DNA from 4 places in the Microcoleus sp. MOSTC5 genome. Region 3 is predicted to be linked to each of the others. Evidence: riboswitches for the same ligand, from Rfam matches in the RefSeq annotation. Region 3 holds a riboswitch; each other region holds the start of a gene.
What was found. A riboswitch is a leader RNA that binds a small molecule or an ion and turns the genes downstream of it on or off. The one in region 3 is predicted to bind cobalamin.
Positions count from the first base shown of each region.

Region 1: another riboswitch for cobalamin. It lies ahead of QUA54_RS05965 (CbtB-domain containing protein); the one in region 3 lies ahead of QUA54_RS11615 (DUF1636 domain-containing protein).
Region 2: another riboswitch for cobalamin. It lies ahead of QUA54_RS16235 (energy-coupling factor ABC transporter permease); the one in region 3 lies ahead of QUA54_RS11615 (DUF1636 domain-containing protein).
Region 4: another riboswitch for cobalamin. It lies ahead of cobG (precorrin-3B synthase); the one in region 3 lies ahead of QUA54_RS11615 (DUF1636 domain-containing protein).

Region 1 is NZ_JAUBRK010000008.1:115,238-120,231, forward strand. Features, by position in the region: gene QUA54_RS05955 (vitamin K epoxide reductase family protein) at 1-508, shown strand, start outside; gene QUA54_RS05960 (hypothetical protein) at 578-1,768, opposite strand; gene QUA54_RS05965 (CbtB-domain containing protein) at 1,915-2,112, opposite strand; cobalamin riboswitch at 2,131-2,273, opposite strand; gene QUA54_RS05970 (Nramp family divalent metal transporter) at 2,442-3,746, shown strand; partial or broken gene QUA54_RS05975 (transposase) at 3,768-4,461, shown strand; gene QUA54_RS05980 (cation transporter) at 4,929-4,994, shown strand, end outside.
Region 2 is NZ_JAUBRK010000026.1:66,425-71,418, forward strand. Features, by position in the region: gene QUA54_RS16220 (ABC transporter substrate-binding protein) at 1-739, opposite strand, end outside; gene cbiQ (cobalt ECF transporter T component CbiQ) at 1,038-1,838, opposite strand; gene QUA54_RS16230 (energy-coupling factor ABC transporter substrate-binding protein) at 1,847-2,167, opposite strand; gene QUA54_RS16235 (energy-coupling factor ABC transporter permease) at 2,171-2,890, opposite strand; cobalamin riboswitch at 2,952-3,098, opposite strand; gene QUA54_RS16240 (Uma2 family endonuclease) at 3,273-3,950, shown strand; gene QUA54_RS16245 (FAD-dependent oxidoreductase) at 4,199-4,994, shown strand, end outside.
Region 3 is NZ_JAUBRK010000017.1:67,665-72,658, forward strand. Features, by position in the region: gene QUA54_RS11610 (serine/threonine-protein kinase) at 1-1,700, opposite strand, end outside; cobalamin riboswitch at 1,835-1,981, shown strand; gene QUA54_RS11615 (DUF1636 domain-containing protein) at 2,004-2,414, shown strand; gene cobW (cobalamin biosynthesis protein CobW) at 2,604-3,638, shown strand; gene QUA54_RS11625 (GTP-binding protein) at 3,821-4,792, shown strand; gene QUA54_RS11630 (WD40 repeat domain-containing protein) at 4,930-4,994, shown strand, end outside.
Region 4 is NZ_JAUBRK010000035.1:10,452-15,445, reverse strand. Features, by position in the region: gene QUA54_RS19670 (precorrin-2 C(20)-methyltransferase) at 21-731, opposite strand; gene QUA54_RS19665 (precorrin-8X methylmutase) at 728-1,357, opposite strand; gene cobG (precorrin-3B synthase) at 1,501-2,952, opposite strand; adenosylcobalamin-variant (AdoCbl-variant) riboswitch at 2,995-3,074, opposite strand; gene QUA54_RS19655 (hypothetical protein) at 3,279-3,683, shown strand; gene QUA54_RS19650 (GNAT family N-acetyltransferase) at 3,851-4,348, shown strand; gene cbiE (precorrin-6y C5,15-methyltransferase (decarboxylating) subunit CbiE) at 4,369-4,994, shown strand, end outside.

The DNA.
Region 1 (4,994 bases), on a different contig from region 3:
TGCTTTATTTGCAACTAGCTTGTTTGTCTTAGCATTAATCGGTCGCGAATGGGATGATATCGGGCAACTATTTTTTATAGGAATTCTGGTGTCTATGTTAGTGTTGATTTCTTCTCTGGCTCTTTATGCCGATGTCAATAATCTCGGTACAGCTAGGGAGACTAGCATGAAGACTACAACATCTTCTGGTACTTCAGAAATTGCTTTAGCGCAACATTTAAAAAGAGTGGGAGCTAAAATGTACGGCTCTTTTACCTGCGAGCACTGTCAAGCGCAGAAGGAAAGTTTTGGCAAAGAAGCGGCTCGCATTATCAATTATATCGAGTGCAATCCTCAAGGGAAAAATGCTCGGCGCGATCTTTGCGAAGCTGCGAAGATTGAGGGGACTCCTACTTGGGAAATTAATGGTAAGTTTTACCAAGGGGAAAAATCTTTGCAGGAGTTAGCTGATTTATCAGGTTATCAGGGCTCTCGCGAATTTAAAGAGCTCTCAAATCAGGAACGTTGACAAGAGTGATTTCTGGCGATCGACTTAATCATAGTCGATCGCACTTAAATTAAATTATCCGAAATCCGGTTAAATGCGCCCTACTCTCAGCCGCAGCCCAAGCAAACGGCGCTGCAATCCAAATCCGATCGCCATCCCCGCGATTACAATGCCTGTAAAGTAAGCTAAAACAGTCAACCGCACTGAAAGAGGAGGCGCGACTCCCTCAACTTCAATACTTTGTAAAACCTGGAATGGTGAAAACTGACGGGCCCCGTTGGGTTGGGGAGAAACTTCTACCTCTACTTTGTGAGGTGCGCCATCAAAAAACTGCTCTTGCCATATCAGTTTTCCGGCTGCATCCGGGACACCTTTGTAGGCAAAAGCAATCCAATCATTTTCGAGTTGGGTGACTTTAACATTGAACAATACATCTGTGACTGGCTGATTTGTTTTGGTATCGGTGACTTGAACTTGTAAATTAGCAGCTTTCCCTACTGTCGCACTAACATCTCCAGAAAGTCGCACCTGTAAACCCTGAGATTGCACAATGGGGCTAGTTTTTTCTGTCGGTTTAGATTCTGTCATGTGAGACATTGGCATCGACATCTCAGACTGGGCAATTTCAGCACTGACATTAACATATAACAAGGTAGCGATCGCAATTATTATCGCCCCACTTAACAGCAATCGCACTCTTTCAGGCGCTATTTCTCCTGCTTGGATTTTGGGCTTTCCTCCAATCGCCAAGCCGCCACCTAGCCCAACAACCAACAAAATCACAGCTAAAATCCCAAAATTGCGATACTTCACCCCGTTTTCCGGCACGGATAGTGTTAAAGTTTGCTGAATAGGAGTAAAAGCATTTTCTGCGATCGGAGTCACCTTTGCTAACAATTGATAATTTCCCCTAATGGGCAGCATTTGCTGGATTTGTAACTCACCTTTAGCTGCAACAGCCTCTATATCCAGCAACTTTGTTCCCTCCACGATCGGAAAATCGGTGGTAAACCAATGATTTTTAGGCGGAGTTAAAATTGTCAAACTAATTCGAGCATTCTCTAAGGGAATCCCCACCGCATCTAAAGCTTGCAGCTTTAACGACACTGGAGATAAAGGTGTAGTTGCCTCGGCTTCAAAGGGTAAAATCTGGCTGATTGGGGGTTCAGAAGTCAGTCGCACAGTTGATTGTGGAGACTGCGAAAACCCAACCCAACCATAGAAAAAGATACTCATCATGCAGACAGCACTGATGAGCGCAGAAAACTTTAATTTTGACATTTTAATTCTGGACTTTTAAGGAATCTCGCGCGGGGTGGGGGGCGGGTTTATTTAACCTGTCTGCACTGTGAGAAAGCTCGCAGGTTTACCCGCCCCAACAGATTAAACGAATCGCAGTGCAATATCTCAAATAAAAACAATCTTGTCTAGTGACAACTAACCATCAAAGTGTGGTGGCGCAGAGAGTGTACCTTGTTATGGACGGCGGGATAGGTTGTAAAGTAAACAGTCCAGACAGTCAAAGCGAATAGGGAGATGTAGAGCGTCGCTTGCACGGGTGTTGAAAGCGTCAACCGTGCCGTTTGTTGCCAAACCGAAGAAGAAGAAGATTGAGTAGTCATCATGTACCTCGCAGATGAATAAAGTAAATTTGGGTGTCGGCGGGCATCCTGACTTGGAGAACTTGTCTCCTTCACAGTTGCGGGACAGTGCCGGACTTACACCGAACTTTCCCCGTTACCTCTGGTGGCTGTTCCTCACCAGAACCGATTTGATATTCAGAGCATATCACACATTCTGTTGCTGCATTCACATTACCTGGAGTGTTAGATAAAAAATACACAACTTCATATTTCTTGCAACTTTGGCGCATTTTGAGCCATACGACTGATGAAATTTAACGGAATTTGTGAGATTATGAAAACAATATGAAAATAATTTAACAATAAAACCAATGACTCCCCCGGAAAACAGACCCAGCCTTCCTGAAGTCCACCGCAGCATCCCGGTTCCCAACAGTAAAGGTTTCTGGCGTAAAATGCTGGCCTACGCAGGGCCTGGATATTTGGTTTCAGTGGGTTACATGGACCCGGGAAACTGGGCGACTGACTTAGCGGGGGGAGCAAAGTTTGGCTATGCGCTATTAAGTGTGATTTTGCTATCTAATTTGATGGCAATTTTGCTGCAATCACTCTGCGTGCGTTTGGGAGTGGCAACGGGACGAGATTTGGCACAAGCTTGTCGAGATTATTTCAGTCCGCGAGTCAGTTTTGTGCTGTGGATACTTTGTGAAATTGCTATTTCGGCTTGCGATTTAGCGGAACTTGTTGGAAGTGCGATCGGACTGCAATTGCTATTTGGCATTCCCTTAGTTTGGGGAGTGTGCATCACTGCGCTAGATGTAATAATGGTGTTATTTTTACAAGGAAAAGGCTTTCGTTATATCGAAGCTTTGGTGATTACGATTATTGCAATTATTGGCGGTTGCTTTATAGCCGAAATGATTTTTGCCAAACCAGATGCCGGAGGAGTTTTACTCGGTTATGTTCCCAACCTAGAGATTTTGCAAAATCAGGCAATGCTTTATATTGCGGTTGGTATTTTAGGGGCAACTGTGATGCCCCACAATCTCTACCTGCATTCGTCGATCGTGCAAACTCGCTCTTGGGAAGAAACTGCTGATAAAAAATGGGAAGCAATTAAATTTGGCACAGTTGATTCTACCGTAGCGCTATCAATAGCTTTGTTTATTAATTCCGCAATTCTGATATTGTCTGCTGCCAGCTTTCACTTTTCCGGCTATCAAGAAGTAGCAGAAATTCAAGATGCTTACAAACTGCTTTCTCCAGTGCTGGGTGTGGGTTCTGCCAGTGCAATTTTTGCGTTTGCTTTATTGGCTTCGGGGCAGAATTCAACTTTGACTGCAACTCTTGCAGGACAGATTGTGATGGAAGGGTTTCTAAATTTTCGACTGCGACCTTGGTTGCGGCGCTTGCTGACTCGACTGATTGCAATTGTACCGGCTTTGATCACAATTATCTTGTTTGGTGAAGGCAGTACAACTAATTTACTGGTTTTCAGTCAAGTGATTCTTAGTTTGCAATTACCCTTTGCAGTAATTCCCTTGGTAATGTTTACCTCAAACCGCAACTTAATGGGAGAGTTTGTGAATCCATTTTGGCTGAAAGCCTTAGCTTGGTTAGTGGCTAGTATTATAGTAGGATTAAATAGTTGGCTGTTATTGCAGACTATTTTTTAGTAATCTGCGATTGCGGTATAGGCAGGAACACATTTAATATTTGATGCCTTAATGTGTCCATATAAAATGGGAGAAAGAGTAAGAGCGTTAAAGTTGTTACGCTCAGTAACGCCGGGAATGCTATTGATGTGGGATAGAGGGTTACATTCTTATGCGATGGTAGAAGCCACAGTCAGCAAAGGTTGTGAGTAGAAGAGTGCGAATTCCATCCAACGTTAAATTCTTAAACGAAACACTATTAGATGATGGTTCATATTTGAGTTGGATTTATCCATCAGGCAAACTAAGAAAAAAAGGATTTAAGCCAATATAGGTAAGAGTAATTGAGTACACAATTGAGAATTACGACCGCCCATAAGCACAAATTAGATATCGTTTAATTACCAGCTTGTTGGACGCTTAAAATTTTCCATCCCCGTCACTTGCTGGTGAATATCATCAACGTTGGGAAGTCGAGAATACTATTGATGAACTCAAACTACATTTATGGGGACGAAAAAATCATATTCGTTCTCAAAGACCGAAAGAAGTGGTACAAGAAATTTATGGTTTACTACTACGACCGAAGAGCTGTAAGGTCATTAATTATTCAAGCAGCAAGCAGCGCAGGTGTTTCACCATTGCGTCTTTCTTTTACTGGAACATTACGAGTTATTCGTCGTGTTCTGCGCCAAAATTCCAGCGATTACAACCACAGGAACTTCCATTTTTTTGAATTGGTTAACTTGGGAGATATTTGACCAACTTCTACCTGAAATGGTTCATAGAAACAACCCAAGAGTTGTGAAAAAGCCTGTCTCAAAATTTCGCTCTAAACAAGTTAAACACAGAGGTACTGGAATAATAATCAATCCTCCTGTATTTATTGTTTTAAGCACTGCATAGCCCTTAACTGAACCGTATTGGCGCAGGAGGGACAGGTGCACACTTGGCCTTGATTGAAGGGAAGCATGACTCCCTGCGTGCGATCGTCGCCCCAATCTAGGATACACCGACTTTGAAAACACGCCCTAGGGATTCAAGAGACAGCGGAGCGTGGTGTCCAGGGTGTTGATTTCTCCTTTTTAGAGGTTCTCAAAAATTTCTTTTCATTCCCCCTTGACACTCCAGTGGACTGGATACTGCAAGATAGGATTAACCCCTCAAAGGAAAGGAAAAATACAACCATGACTACAGCTAAAAGTGCTTAACATGGCGTGTTCAGCTTGTGGCGAAACCATTACCAAAGCCATCAACACAGTAAATGCC
Region 2 (4,994 bases), on a different contig from region 3:
GAGCGGCCATTAAGCTAATATTGGGTACTGTCCGAAAGATGTAGCTGCCAAATCCTGATAAATTATTGGCCAAGCTCGTGGGTGTCACCATTACCAGTTTTTCTTGCTGATATATCGGAGCAGCTTCGAGAGATGCGTTGCTAGCATTGTGTCCAACTACTGCTAGTATATTCTGATCTTTTGTCAATGTCTTTGCAACTTCTCTGACCACTTCTGGACTGTTGTCATCGTTGACTATTTCTACTTGCAGTTCTGCGCCGTTGATGCCACCGCTAGTATTAATTTCATCCTGAGCTTGGGCAACACCTCGAAGGATTTCTTGGGCGACATTGGGGTTGCTACCAATGGGGACGCTGACAGCAATTTTTAAGGAAGAACCATTGCTGGCTCGGGCATTATTGAAATAGATTATGGTTTCCGGGTCGTTGCGATTTTGTTGCAGCGATTTCTGAAAATATTCGGCGGCAGATTGGTAATTTCCCTCAGCAAAAGCTTGAACTCCTGCTTGTTTTGCTGCTGTTGTTTGGGATGTCACCAATATCCGATTTCCTAAACTGATGCGATTTGCGATCGCTCCCGATGCGCTCGTTGCCGATGTAGATGTAGATATAGGTGTATTTGAAGTTTTGGCATTCAATAAACCGGGAAGGAACTTGTATGCGCCAAACCCAATTAAGCCGATGGCAATAATAAAAACAATGGGCGGTGGGGTATTTTTTTTGTTAGTATCTTGATACATGATTTTCTCTCTGTATTTTGATACTGTAATTATTCATTCAATTACTGTTCGTGTCAATTCATATAATTCATTAATTAAGTTCATAAAAGTCATATTTGTAATAGCTGTTGGAGGAAGTGCGATCGCCCTTATTCAAATCTAGCCCGCTAAACTAACGATAATACGAGAATTATCAACAATAGGACTTACCCACCGACGATCGGAAACCGGGTTTTCTACTGCATCTGCGATGCTCTAACGAAGTATTTTCGTAAAAAACCCGGTTTTTGGGCCCCCATGCTAAGTCCCAAGAATAAATTTAGCGTTGAAATACTGCGCTTAAAATGGTTAAAACCGTGCAACCAAACACGGCTTCCAATGTATATCTTCGCGAAGGTTTATAAGGGGAAGAATGCCAAACGCGCAGTTCTCCATTAAAGCCGCGCGACGCTAAACTCAAGGAAACTTGACGGTAGTTTTCCAAAGTTCGCTGAAGCAATTGCCCGATTAAAATGCCTAAACTCTGCATTCCCCGCTTCCAAGTGCGGTAGCCACAGCGCGAGTTTTGGGCTATCCAAAGTTCATCGGCGATCGCCAATAAGCTAAAAATAAACCGATACATTAGTAATAGCAGTTCTGTGACTAACTCTGGACAGCGTAATTGTCTGAGAATCTGCAAAATTTCGGTAAATGGAACCGTCAAGAGGATGAAATACATACAGCTTGTCGATGCGAAGGCGCGGGCAAATAGCAAGCTCACTTGGTATATCCCAGTGCGGCTCACATAGAGATAAAAAGTGCCGATGCTAATACCCCAACCTCGCCAGATATCCCACTGAATTGCGGGGATACGATCGCCCGCAACCGCACTCATCGCCAAAGCAGGCAAACTTGTCAGCAAAAATATCAACGGTAGCGACAGCAACCGCAAATACAGTTTCCCCGGAATACCCGCATAGACGACGATCCAGACAGCCAACCAAAGGGCGATCGACAACTGGACGATCGCCCCAGAAACCAGAGAAAGAATTAACAGGGCGATCGCAAAGGATAATTTGTGGATTGGCGGCAACCCGCGCAAGCGATTTGTATAAGCCAGACTGTCAATCTGATGGTTCATTCTGACGGCTATTCATCATCAGATTTTTGTCGCTGCGATCGCCCCTTATACAACCCAATGACGTACCCAACTACGCCAGCCCCGATTGCCGCTTGAGACGCAAACAATAGAGTTGAAATTTCTCCGCTAGCCGGCTCAAACAAGTGATTAAACCAAGGTTTATAATCCGGTTGAATTTCCGTAATTGCTTTCTTAGCTTGGTCATCGGCACCGCCATATTCACCTCGCACAAAAACGAGAGGAAACGCTGCCAAAACCATCACCGCGCCAGCCAACAGCCAATTTTGCCGCGAAATGGATTGGTGATTTTTTGTAGGTTTTTGATTCACTGCTTATGACTCCTGTCTCAATAATTTCAAAGTTTCCAACTCCGGCTTCCCGTAAGAATGCAGCCAATTCCACACTAATACAGTCAGCAATCCCTCACTAATAGCCAGGGGTACTTGAGTGATAGCAAAGATGCCAGCAAACTTGATAAACGAAGCCATAAAACCGCCGCTTGCTGCGGGGAAAGCTAATGCTAATTGAATCGAAGTCGTCACATAAGTCAGCAAATCTGCCAAAGCCGCCGCACAAAAAATTGCCGCCCGCTGGCTACCAGTTCGCAACAGCAATTGATAGATAAAATAGGCAGCGAAAGGGCCGACAATCGCCATCGAAAACATATTCGCTCCCAGCGTTGTCAACCCACCATGCGCTAACAGTAACGTTTGAAAAAGCAGCACTAAAGCACCGAGTACCGCCATCACCGAAGGGCCGAATAAAATCGCACCCAAACCCGTACCTGTTGGGTGAGAACAACTGCCCGTTACCGATGGAATTTTTAAAGCAGAAAGTACAAAAGTAAACGCACCAGCTAAAGCTAGCAATAGTTTAAGTTCTGGGTGTTCTTTTGTAATGCGAGTAATTGAGCGCAAACCTACTGCAAAAAAAGGCAACGCCACCATCCACCAAAATGCCGCCCATTGCACCGGTAAAAAACCTTCCGAAATGTGCATAGCTGCGGCGGGCGTTGCCGAGGCCAGGACAATATAACAACTCAAGCCAGCCATCAATCCCAAGCTGACCAATTTCCGATTTCCGGTCTTCACGCTGAACCTCGCAGATGAGACAATGTAAATTAACACATCGGCGGGCATCCTGACTCAGAAAGCGACATCACTTTCATTACAGTTGCGGGACAGCGCCGGACTTGCACCGAACTTTCCCCGTTTCCTCTAACGGCTGCTCCCCATTAGAACCGAATCGTTAGCCTTAGTATAGTCGATCGCGTAAGTCTCAGCAAATATTTTACAAAAATTACATCAGATTAACTAAATCAAAATTACCTATCATCTTCTCTTCTCTTCCTTCGCGTCTTTGCGGTTCGTTCAATAAATACTATCGCCAAACAAATCAACGGTATAATATTAGTAATTTTTGAGGAAAGCCGCAATGTTACAGTACAACTTGCCGAGGAACTTGCCCTCCGCCGATGAACTACCAGACTCAGATGAAACACCTGTGGATAACGAACTGCAAGAACTAATACCGGGATTGCTAAAAGCAATCTTGCTGATACTTTGGTCAGAGCGCATGGATTGGTTTTTTGGCATAGATATGGGTATCTATTATCACCCCGATAAACCTGCCATTGTGCCAGATGCTTTCTTGAGTTTAGGTGTAGAAAGGTTTTATGATGAAGAATTGCGTCCCAGTTACGTGCTGTGGGACGAAAATGTTTTGCCGACTTTTGTACTGGAAGTAGTTTCCCCAACTTATCGCAAGGAATACAGCACAAAGTTGGAGGAATATCAAGCTTTAGGCGTACTTTATTACGTCATTTATTCTTCCCGCCGCCGCCGTAAACCCCGTTTGGAAGTACATAAGTTAGTCAATGGGAAGTACGAGTTACAGCCAGGACATCCAGTTTGGATGTCAGAAATTGGTTTGGGGATTGGTTGTGAAAGGGGAAATTATTCTGGGGTGACAAGAGAGTGGTTGTATTGGTATGATGCCGATGGAAAACGTTATCTGACTCCTGAAGAACAGGTGAAAGAATCAGCCCAGCGCGCCGATCGACTAGCTCAGCGATTGCGGGAGTTGGGGATAGATCCTGATAATCAGACCTGATGGCAATCAAGAGTACCAGACTGACAGACTTTAGACGCTCAGAAACCGGGTTTTTCAATCGAGATCGATCGTCCTCAACGGAGGATTTTCTGGAAAAAACCCGGTTTCTGCGTCCAGAAATGTGTGAATTTTTATCGCAAAAATCAGGAAAGATGCAGCTAGATTTGGAAAAAACAGAGAGTTTGACGCGAAACATTGAGATGCAGCTCGAAAAGATGAAAATCAGGAGAGGTTATTAAATAATGGTCATGGATCTGCGTTCTTACGATGTCATCTGTTTTGGTGATGAAGTTCCAGGAGTTCTAGCTGTTATCTCTGCCTCCAGAGAATATCTTCGCCGAACAAAGCGTTATCCGCGAATTCTACTGATGTCGAAAGCAAGCTTGCAAGAAGGAATTGGCGGACATTTGGTAAGAGGCGGTCTTGCTTATTTAGATAGAAGTCAGATTAGTGAAGAACTTCAACAATCTTTAAAGTTAGATATCTTTGGTTCACCGGCGACAATCTATAAAGAATTCTTACAAAAATCCGGCGTTAAGGCAATTGCACTTGACCCCCGCAAAGCCAGTGCAGCGCTGAAAGAAATGCTGGTACAAGCTGGGGCAGATCTCCTCAGCAAAGTAGAAATTAAATCAGTCACTAAAGCAGGCCAAAAAATTGCCAGTATAACCACCTCTCAAGGCGTAGTTTATGCCGGCAAGCAATTTATTGATGCCACTGTCAATGCCGAATTAGCTCAAGCTGCTGGTGTGAAAAAGCTGAAGGGATTTGAAACATTTGGTCTGCCTAATTCAGAACTTCCAGTCACCCTCGTTTTTGAAACTCAAGGACTCAGTGCAAGAGCACTGAAAGAATTCGATTATATTTATCTAAAACGCTTTACCAACCTGGCCGATGCAGAGAGTCAAAAATTTTTGCTGTACGCTGCGGACAAGGATGCCAAACTAGCAGAAGAACTCCGGCGGGAAATGAGGGACACTAAAGGCAATCTCAAAACTTTGTGGGCGGGTAACGATTACATCGATGTTCGCTCGCCGGCTCTAT
Region 3 (4,994 bases):
ACTATCATGCAACACAAATAAACTATCATGCAACATAAATTGCTTAGGAAAATAAAAAATGCTGCATTGAAAGCCTCATCGAATATCATTGCCACGAAAGAAAACAATGCAAACAATGCAAATAATAAAAATTGCCCGATAATAGCAATAATCATAGCCAAATTCCTATTCATCATACTTCCAAGTGCAGCTCCACATAAACTAAAGAATATCAGCGCAATTACCATCCCTATCGAGGCAGCAATTGATAGAATTGTATTGTTCGATAGGGGTAAATTACGAATAACTTCAGTAACAACAGACAAAACGAAAAAATATAAAATTAATCCTATTAGCGATCCTAATACTCCTCCTACCCAAGTTTTTTTATTTCCATGTGATTCTGCTAAGAGTGTGATTTCAGCAACTGCAAATCCATAGACTAAGCTCATAATAATACCCAAAGCAATGTCATAGTTGCTGCCCATACTAAATAGAAAGCCGAATAACACCAACCAGCAGATCAAAATCAGGTTGCCCTTAGACAATAAAGTAGTTAGTTTTGGTATAGGAAGGAGAGCTGTTGTGACTTTAATTTTGAGTTGATAAGTGTCGGGTTCGGAATTTGTATGGAAGATTATATAGCGCTCATAAGCTTGACTTGCCAACAATTGTTTGGTATCAACTAGGATTTTGACATCAAAATTATTGCTCTCAAATTTCTGCGGCTCAAACGAGATCCAAGGGTGATCGTAAGGTGTATGCGGCGGATCATTCGGATGCGGCGCGACTTCCCATCTGCCACAAAGCATTGTATCGGGAATTGGGTTGCTAATTGCGATGGTTTGTGTTATTGTTTCTCCATATTCTGTAGCGGCAAATTCCAGCGTATCGCGCTCAATTCTCACTTTCGGCAAGCTGCTGACATCCAAAGATTCTAGTGCAGCTAAAGCATCAGCAGCCGACTGATATCTATCTTGAATTCTCGGCGCTACCATCCTTTCCAGCCAATTCATCCAACCTTGCTGCAACGGCGGTACTAAATGCCGAAAATGAATGCCATAATTAGCATCAATTAAATTACCAACATCCGCAGATTTTGTCCCAGTTAACAAACAAATCAGCGTTATCCCCAAGCCGTAAAGATCCGAGGCTTTGGTTAATTCTCGGTTGAACATTTGTTCCGGTGGCATGAATCCCATCGTGCCTTTGACGACGCTGCTGGCGGCGATGTTTCCGCCTCCCAAGCGTGCAAAACCGAAGTCTACTAGGTAAACATTTAAGTCTTCGTCTATTAACAAGTTTTCCGGTTTGATGTCGCGGTGAATTACGGGCGGTTTTTGCGATTGCAGGTAAGCTAAAATCTCTAAAGTGGCGATCGCAATTTGCTTGATATCCGGCGGCGCAAAAGTCCGCGCGACAGCAGATTCGGCATTTTTGTATTCTTGCACCATGCAGAAACCGCTGTCAGTTTGAAAAGAATCGAGATAGCGGGGAATGCCCGGAAAATCCAGATTTTGCAGCACTTTGATTTCCTGTTCGTAAGCTTCGTATTCTGCCCAGCTAGCACCTAACTGGGCAAATTGAAATTGCTTAATTACAACGGATTTTTTTGTGTTAATTTTTGTGGCAAGATAGGTGACGCGGCCGCCCAAACTGTTGTATCCGAGTTCGCGACTTATTTGATAGCCATGTTTGGAAAAGTCTGCAAAAGCGTTCATAGGTAATTACTATGGTTGGTAGTAAGGACTTTAGTCCTGAAGCCGTTATCTTATAAGGACTAAAGTCCTTACTACGAACGAAACGATCGCTCCTACAAACATAACTTTTTTGAAAAAAGGCGGCAAGTGTGATAGGATTTGATTTCGCGATCGGTTCTAGCGAGGAGCAGCCGCTAGAGGAAACGGGGAAAGTTCGGTGCAAGTCCGGCGCTGTCCCGCAACTGTAATGAAACTCTTGTGGTTTCTCAAGTCAGAATGCCCGCCGATATCTAACTCACTTTTGAACGCATCTGCGAGGTACGGATGATGGATGGAATTAACACGGCTGTACGCACCAAGCACAGTCTGTTTGTTTGCACTGCTTGCGCTAGTGTTTGGAAAAACGGCAAGCGCGAAGGTAAAAGCGGCGGTCAACAATTTATGGAAGATTTATCGAAACTCGCTAAAGATTGGGAGTTTTCTGATAAATTTGAGATTCAAGAAGTTGAGTGCATGAGTGCTTGCAGTCACTCTTGTGCGGTGTCATTTGCTGCTGTTGGAAAGTACACTTATCTATTTGGCGATTTACCAGCAAATGAGTCGGAAAGCGTCGAGGCGGTACTCGAATGCGCGGGTCAATACTATGCCAAACCGGACGGTTTTTTGCCTTGGTCTGAGCGTCCTCAAGCTCTGAAAAAAGGCGTTTTAGCAAAGATTCCACCACTACCAAATTAGATAGGTTTGTAGTAAGGACTTTAGTTTTTCCCTTTCGTTCCTAGGCTTTGCCTGGTAACGCATACGCAAAGGCTCTGCCTCGTATTAAAAGCGCTCCTTTATTCCAGCGAGGCAGAGCCTCTAGATCGGTATTCCCAGGCTCTGCTTGGGAACGAAATATCCCATCACCAAATAAGCACAAAATTATCAATGCACAAAATTCCTGTTACTGTCATCACTGGTTTTCTCGGTAGTGGCAAAACTACCTTAATTCGCCACTTATTGCAAAATAATCAAGGTCGCCGCATTGCTGTTCTGGTTAACGAATTTGGCGAAATCGGAATTGACGGAGAACTGCTGCGCGATTGCCAAGTTTGCGACGAAGAAGAAAATGTCAGCAGCAATATTGTAGAACTAACAAATGGTTGTCTTTGCTGCACTGTTCAAGAGGAGTTCTTGCCGACTATGCAGGAATTGTTGAAGCGCAGAGAACAAATTGATTGTATCTTAATTGAGACTTCTGGCCTCGCACTTCCTAAACCTTTAATTCAAGCTTTTCGCTGGCCGGAAATTCGCACGGGTGCTACTGTAGACGGTGTTGTTGCTGTTGTCGATTGCGAAGCTGTTGCTAGCGGTACTTTTGTCGGTGATATCGATGCTTTGATGGCACAGCGGCAGGCTGATTCTAGTTTAGATCACGAAACTCCGATCGAGGAATTGTTTGAAGACCAGTTAGCCTGTGCCGATATGGTACTTTTAACGAAGGTCGATCGCGTAGATGCGGAAACTCACAAGAAAGTCCAAAGCTGGTTGCAGCAAGAATTGCGTCCGAGTGTAAAAATTGTGCCCTGCAAAGGTGGCGACATTAACCCCGATGTGCTACTGGGATTTAATGCGGCGGTTGAGGATGATTTGGAGTCTCGCCCGAGTCACCACGATGCCGAGGAGGAACACGAACACGATGATGATATTAACTCGACTTTCTTTATTGCCGATCGCGAATTTGAACCTGAAGCTTTGGTGAAAAAACTGCAGTCCTTGATGCAGCAGGAGGAAATCTATCGGATTAAAGGGTTTGTGGCGGTTCCCAAGAAACCGATGAGGATGGTGTTGCAAGGTGTGGGTTCGCGGATAGAATATTTTTACGATCGCCCTTGGCAACCTTCCGAACTCCGCCAAACCAAATTAGTGCTGATCGGTCGAGAGTTAGAGCGCGATCGAATTGCAGCTATGATTAACAATTAATTGTCATCTCAGAGGGGCGGGTTGATGGATATTTTGAATTGCAGCAAATATTATTGGTAAAACTTGCCCCTCCAAGCTCTCACGAACAATTTATTAACATTATTTAATATTGTGATCGCTGCCAGTAAATCTGGTATAGAATAGCGATAATGGTTATCATTGTACAATAATCGAGGTCAAGTATGGTGACTGCTGGGGCGATCGAATCAGTTCCTGTTACCGTTCTCACGGGTTATCTCGGCGCAGGCAAAACTACGCTACTGAACCGCATTTTAACACAGGAACACGGCAAAAAAGTTGCAGTCATCGTCAACGAATTCGGCGAAGTAGGCATCGACAACCAACTGATAATTGATGCCGACGAAGAAATTTTCGAGATGAACAACGGCTGCATTTGCTGTACAGTCCGAGGCGATTTAATTCGGATTATCGGTAACTTAATGAAGCGGCGAGACAAATTCGATCACATAGTCATCGAAACCACTGGTTTAGCCGACCCGGCACCCGTAATTCAAACCTTTTTTGTAGACGAAGATATGCGGGAAAAATTACTGCTAGATGCAGTTGTCACAGTAGTAGATGCCAAGCACATCTGGCAGCACTGGGACGCAGACGAAGCTCAAGAACAAATTGCCTTTGCTGATGTTGTTTTACTAAACAAAACTGATTTAGTGACTGACGAAGAATTGGCTGAATTAGAAAAGCGAATTCGCGCCATGAATGCAATGGCAAAAATTTACCGCACCCGGAACGCTGAATTAGCAATGGAGGCTTTGTTGGGCGTCAAAGCATTTGATTTGAACCGGGCATTAGAAATCGAACCAGACTTTTTGGGCGAACACACTCACGAACACGACGAAACAGTTACTTCCTTAGCAATAGTAGAATCCGGCGCTATTGACCGCAACAAATTCAGCGATTGGATTGAGGAATTGTTGCGGACTCAAGGGCCGAATATCTTTCGGACAAAAGGCATTTTGAATGTCGCCGGAGACAACAAGCGATTTGTTTTCCAAGGAGTACACATGGTGTTTGATGGCCGACCGGATAGACCTTGGAAAGCCACCGAAACTCCGAAAAATGAACTCGTATTCATCGGTCGCAACTTAAACGAAAATCAATTGCGAGAGGATTTTCGTAAATGTCTGGTTTAACTGAAATCTTGAAGTATTGTTAATAAGCTTTTTAGGAACAGGCAAGATGCCTGTTCCACAAGAATAAACTTCATCTCTTGTGGAACGGACATCTTGCCCGTTTTTTAAAATAGTGCAACATCTCAGATTCAATAAATATGGATAATAAAAAGACAAATAAAAGTGAACTAACCCTGCAATTTCAAGCCAAAGCAATGCTGTC
Region 4 (4,994 bases), on a different contig from region 3:
CGCCTTCAGGCATGGAAATATTAAGATACAGACTTTTGCTGACTGGGTATCATAATCAGAGCCCAATAGGGAACTTCAGCGGGATCGACATCTACGATCGCCCGAATTCGCTGATTCGGCATAGTTGCGCGTTCTATATACAGTGCTCGATCGAACTGTCCCAACTCAATCAGCACGTCCCGGACTTTCGCAAAATGCCGGCCCAGCTTAATAATCACCGCAGCATCAACAACCGCCAGCCGATCGCGCAAAACCTCAGCATCCAGCGTCGCAGGCATAATACTTAACACATCGTTACGATAAGTCAGCGGCACTCCCAACGCAGCCGCACTCGCCATTGTCGAAGAAATTCCCGGCACAACTTCAGTCGTAAAAGTCGCCGACAAACGGTTGAATAGATACATAAACGAGCCGTAGAGAAAAGGTTCGCCCTCACACAATACCGCCACATCCCGTCCCTCGCTGAGGTGTGCCGCAATTTTCTCCGCAGCAATATCGTAATAAGGTTGAGACGATCGCGTCGGACTAAAAGGCAGCGGCATCGGAATCTCAATTTGCTCCGGGCGCAGATAATCTGCGACGATCGCCCGCGCCAGCACCTTACCATTTTCCATCGCCGGATAGGCAATCACCGGCACCGATTGCAAAATCCGATAAGCTTTCAAAGTAATCAACTCAGGATCGCCAGGCCCAATACCCAAACCGTACAATTTACCAGTAGCCTCAGTCATAATTCATCCTTTTTCGCTAACGAATTCACGGCCGCCGTTGCCATTGCACTGCCACCGCGTCGCCCGTGCAACGTAATAAATGGCACTCCCCGACTGTTGGCGGCCAGTTCGGCTTTGGATTCAGCAGCCCCCACAAATCCTACCGGGAAACCCAGAATTAAAGCCGGTTTGGGTGCTCCGGCATCCAGCATTTCCAGCAGTCGGAACAAAGCAGTCGGGGCATTGCCAATTGCCACAACCGCACCCTGCAAGTTGTCCAGCCATAAATCAAGGGCCGCGGCCGATCGAGTATTTCCCATTTGCCGCGCCAACTCCGGGATTTCGGAATGCCAGAGGGTGCAAATCACCGCATTGTCAGCGGGAAGGCGTTTGCGAGTGATGCCTTCGGCCACCATCCGGGCATCGCACAGGATGGGCGCACCTGCAGAAAGGGCCTGGCGTCCGCAGGTTGCGGCCCCGGGGGAAGCTGCTAAATCTGCAACAATATCGGTCATGCCGCAACTGTGAATTAGTCGCACCGCTACCGATTCTAAATCGGGCGGCAAGGTTGACAAATCTGTTTCGGCTCGAATTGTGGCAAAGGATTTGGTGTAGATTTCTGTTCCATCTCGAATGTAGTCAATCATTGTTTAAAACTGCTATAGGAAGTTTGTTGGATTTGTGAAATAGATTTTTTGAATTAACCGCGAAGATGGAAAGGACGCGAAGAAAGATCGAGAGATATAGAATAGAAATGATTAAAACTTGTCAGTTTTAATGGAATCTTTTTTCACTTTAAATTCCCATTTTCGGTGTTCAAAAACTCCTGCAATTGGTCGATCGCCTGCCGATCGACAAACTCACCAAATGACTCCAAAGGCTCTCGAAACCGCTGATATACCTGCAACATTCGCTCGATCGCACCGGGCATCTCGGCGGCACTAACCGCCGGAAAAATTGGTCGCCCGAAGGGCAAATCTTTTCTACCCGCATAAATCTTGTAACCTTCGATCGCCTCGTGTCCTCGCTCAATCTGAATTCCTACCAGCGTGATATCAATTGGCCGGTGCTGGGCGCAGGACTTTTCGCAACCGCTGAAATGAATGTTAATCGGCAGGTCGATCGTCAATTTTTGCGCTAAATCCCTCGCCATTGCTAAGGCGTGACTTTGAGTATCTGTCGCCGCCGACGCACAGCCGCTGCTGCCGGCACAAGCCACCAAGCACGAATCTAGGCGAGTCGCCGATGAGTGCAATCCCAAATCGGCAACTTGCTGTTTTACCTCAAAAAGCTGGGAGTTGGGGATGTCAGAAATCAACAGATTTTGCCACGGCGTAAGTCTCAGGGTACCGCTGGCTAGATTTTGGGCTAAATTTGCCAAATTCCGCAGTTGTTTTGATTCTAGCCTACCTAGGGGCAGTGCAATTCCCATGTAGGAGAAACCGGACTGTTGCTGAGGATAAATGCCGAGATGTCGGTGATTGGGGATGGATTTTTCAGATGAGGCGATCGATCTTCGCTGCACTACAAACGGTAAATTCCTCTCTACCCTTTCTAAATAAATTTCAGCGCCCCAATCTGCCAGCAGGTGACGCAAACGCGGTTTTTTGCCATCAATTCGAGACCGATTTTTTGTGTATTCAAGATAGGTGCTAGCGAGGGCGGCTAATACTGAAATACATTGCGATTCTTGGATTAAAATTCCTGTCTCGCCGTTTAAATGCAGCCGAAAAACGATTTCTGATTTTGCCGATCGCCCTTCAGCAGCTAATAAAATATCGTTGCGTAAATCGCGAATCGAAACCGATTCCCCCCCGTCAAAGCCAATACTGAACTTAGGCGAAAGTTCCGACAATTCGGGATGCGTTTGCAGGTAATCATCCCAAGCTTTTACTAGCGGGCGAGTATCGAGTAGTTGCTGTCGATCGATCCCTGCTGTCGGACTTGCCATAATATTGCGAATCGGGTCAACTTCAACGCGGCTAGATGCCAATCCCAATTCCAGCAAATCTTGCCAAAGTTCATCAGAAACTGGCGAATTCAAGTCTCGAATTTGCAAATTCGCCCGATTCGTTACTTGCAAACAACCGGTACTGTATCGATCGACCAAATCCGCGATCGTCCGACACTGCTGCGCGTTTAAAATTCCCCCCGGAATCCGCATTCTCGATAATATTCCGTCTCGGGCGCGGGAACCGTAAAATAAACCAGGACAAGTCGGCAATTCACTCAAAGCTAACAAAGAAACTCCTCCCCGTGCGACGCAGGGAATCTAAAGTAAACTCCTGAAATCGGCATTCTGACTTTGACAGTTGCGGCACAGCGCCGGAATTGCACCGGACTTTCCCGCTTTCAGGTTTAAGAAATCTATCACAAGTCGATCGGCATCAGCCAGATCGATCGAGTTTCTTAACAAATCTCCGGGCGAGCTCGCCTGTTAGGGGGGAAATTCGTTTTATTGTCTTGCTGATCCCTAAACAATTTTTTATAATCTATAATCGAAGTCAAAATCACTCTAAGAGTGCGCGACTTCTAACTTCGGCTATAAAACCTGCGATCGCGTTATTTATGACAATTGAAGAATTGCAAATCAAACTCGCAGATATCAATCACCTTGTTGAGACATTCCAAACATCAGTAGCTTTGGAAAAATACTACTCGGATGACACTGTGATGATTGAAGGAGATGGTACGATTACTAGCGGCAAAGAAAACTGCCGCCAAGGAAGAGAAATCTTTTTTCAAGAAATGTTAGTTGAGTTTCGAGAATCAAAATTAATTAGTCAAGACATCGCTGTTTCAGCCGATAAAAATTATGATTTTGTAGTAATTTCCAATTGGTACAATGATTACACCGTTAAAGTTGAAGGTCAAATCATTGATTCCAAAAGCAACCAAATTTCGATCGGCTATTGGAAAGATGGTTTGGTAGTCAAGGAAAGTTACAACTATCGAGTGATTACGGTGGTTTAGCGCTGTTTGTTAATTAGAGTTACGCAAAACCTGCAGAAACCGGGTTTTTTGCCTTATCTGCGCGCGATAACCAAGTATTGTAAAAAAAACCGGTTTATGACTACCTGTGCGTCCTGGACTAATATTGATAGGTGCGATCGTTATTGAACCTGAGAAAAATAATTCGCATGATACTTGAAACTCAGAGATTGGTGTTGAAACCGATTGTAGAGAGCGACCTCAACACGCTCCACGGAATATTGACTAATTTTTATGTGAGGAGATATCTATGTGACGGCGAAATATTGTCGCTGCAACAAGTGGAAGAAATGCTGGCCGAGAACAAAAAGCTTTTTGAAGAAAAGAAATTCGGTTTGTGGTTTATCGAGACAAAGAACGATCTAGAAACTATTGGATTTGTTGGTTTGTGGTATTTTTTTGAAGAAGCACAGCCGCAGTTGCTTTACGCACTGCTGCCGAAAGCACTTAAAAAAGGATATGCTACTGAAGCATCAACCAAAATATTGGAGTATGGTTTTAATGAACTTGGCTTGGACTATATTGTCGCAAGCTGCGATCGCCCAAACATTGAGTCGCTTAAAGTCGCAGAAAGACTTGGAATGAGGCAAGTAGAAGAAAGAATTATGAATGGAAATCCGATATTATTCTTTAGAATCGATAAGTAGTAATTAGCAGTAAGGATTCAATGCACAAATGGCTTTCGGTGGTGGGGATTGGCGAAGACGGACTTTCGGGATTGAGTGCGATCGCCCGTTCCCTACTCGATCGATCTCAAGTCGTTGTCGGCGGTGCCCGTCACCTAGCAATGCTACCAACGGACGACACCCGCGAACAATTGGTCTGGGCTTCGCCGATACAAGCAACAGTCGATGAAATCATCCGCCGCCGGGGACAGCCTGTGTGCGTGCTAGCCAGCGGCGATCCGATGTGTCACGGTATAGGCGTCACGCTGTCGCGCCAGATTCCTATTTCGGAAATGACTGTAATTCCCGCTGCATCGGCTTTTAGTCTTGCTTGCGCCCGTCTGGGCTGGGCTTTGGCGGATGTTGAGACTTTCAGTTTGACAAATCGCCCGATCGCATCGATCGCCCTTGCTTTGTCGCCGGGGGCGCGATTGCTGGTTTTAAGCGCAGATCGACACACGCCGGGAAAGGTGGCCCAATTGTTGACACAGCGGGGGTTTGGCAGCAGTTTGATGACCGTGTTCGAGCGGATGGGAGGGAACTCGGAACGGCAGATCGAGGGGGTAGCAGCAGCCTGGAAGGGAGCGGATTTGGCTGATTTGAACACGATCGCGATCGGCTGCAACTG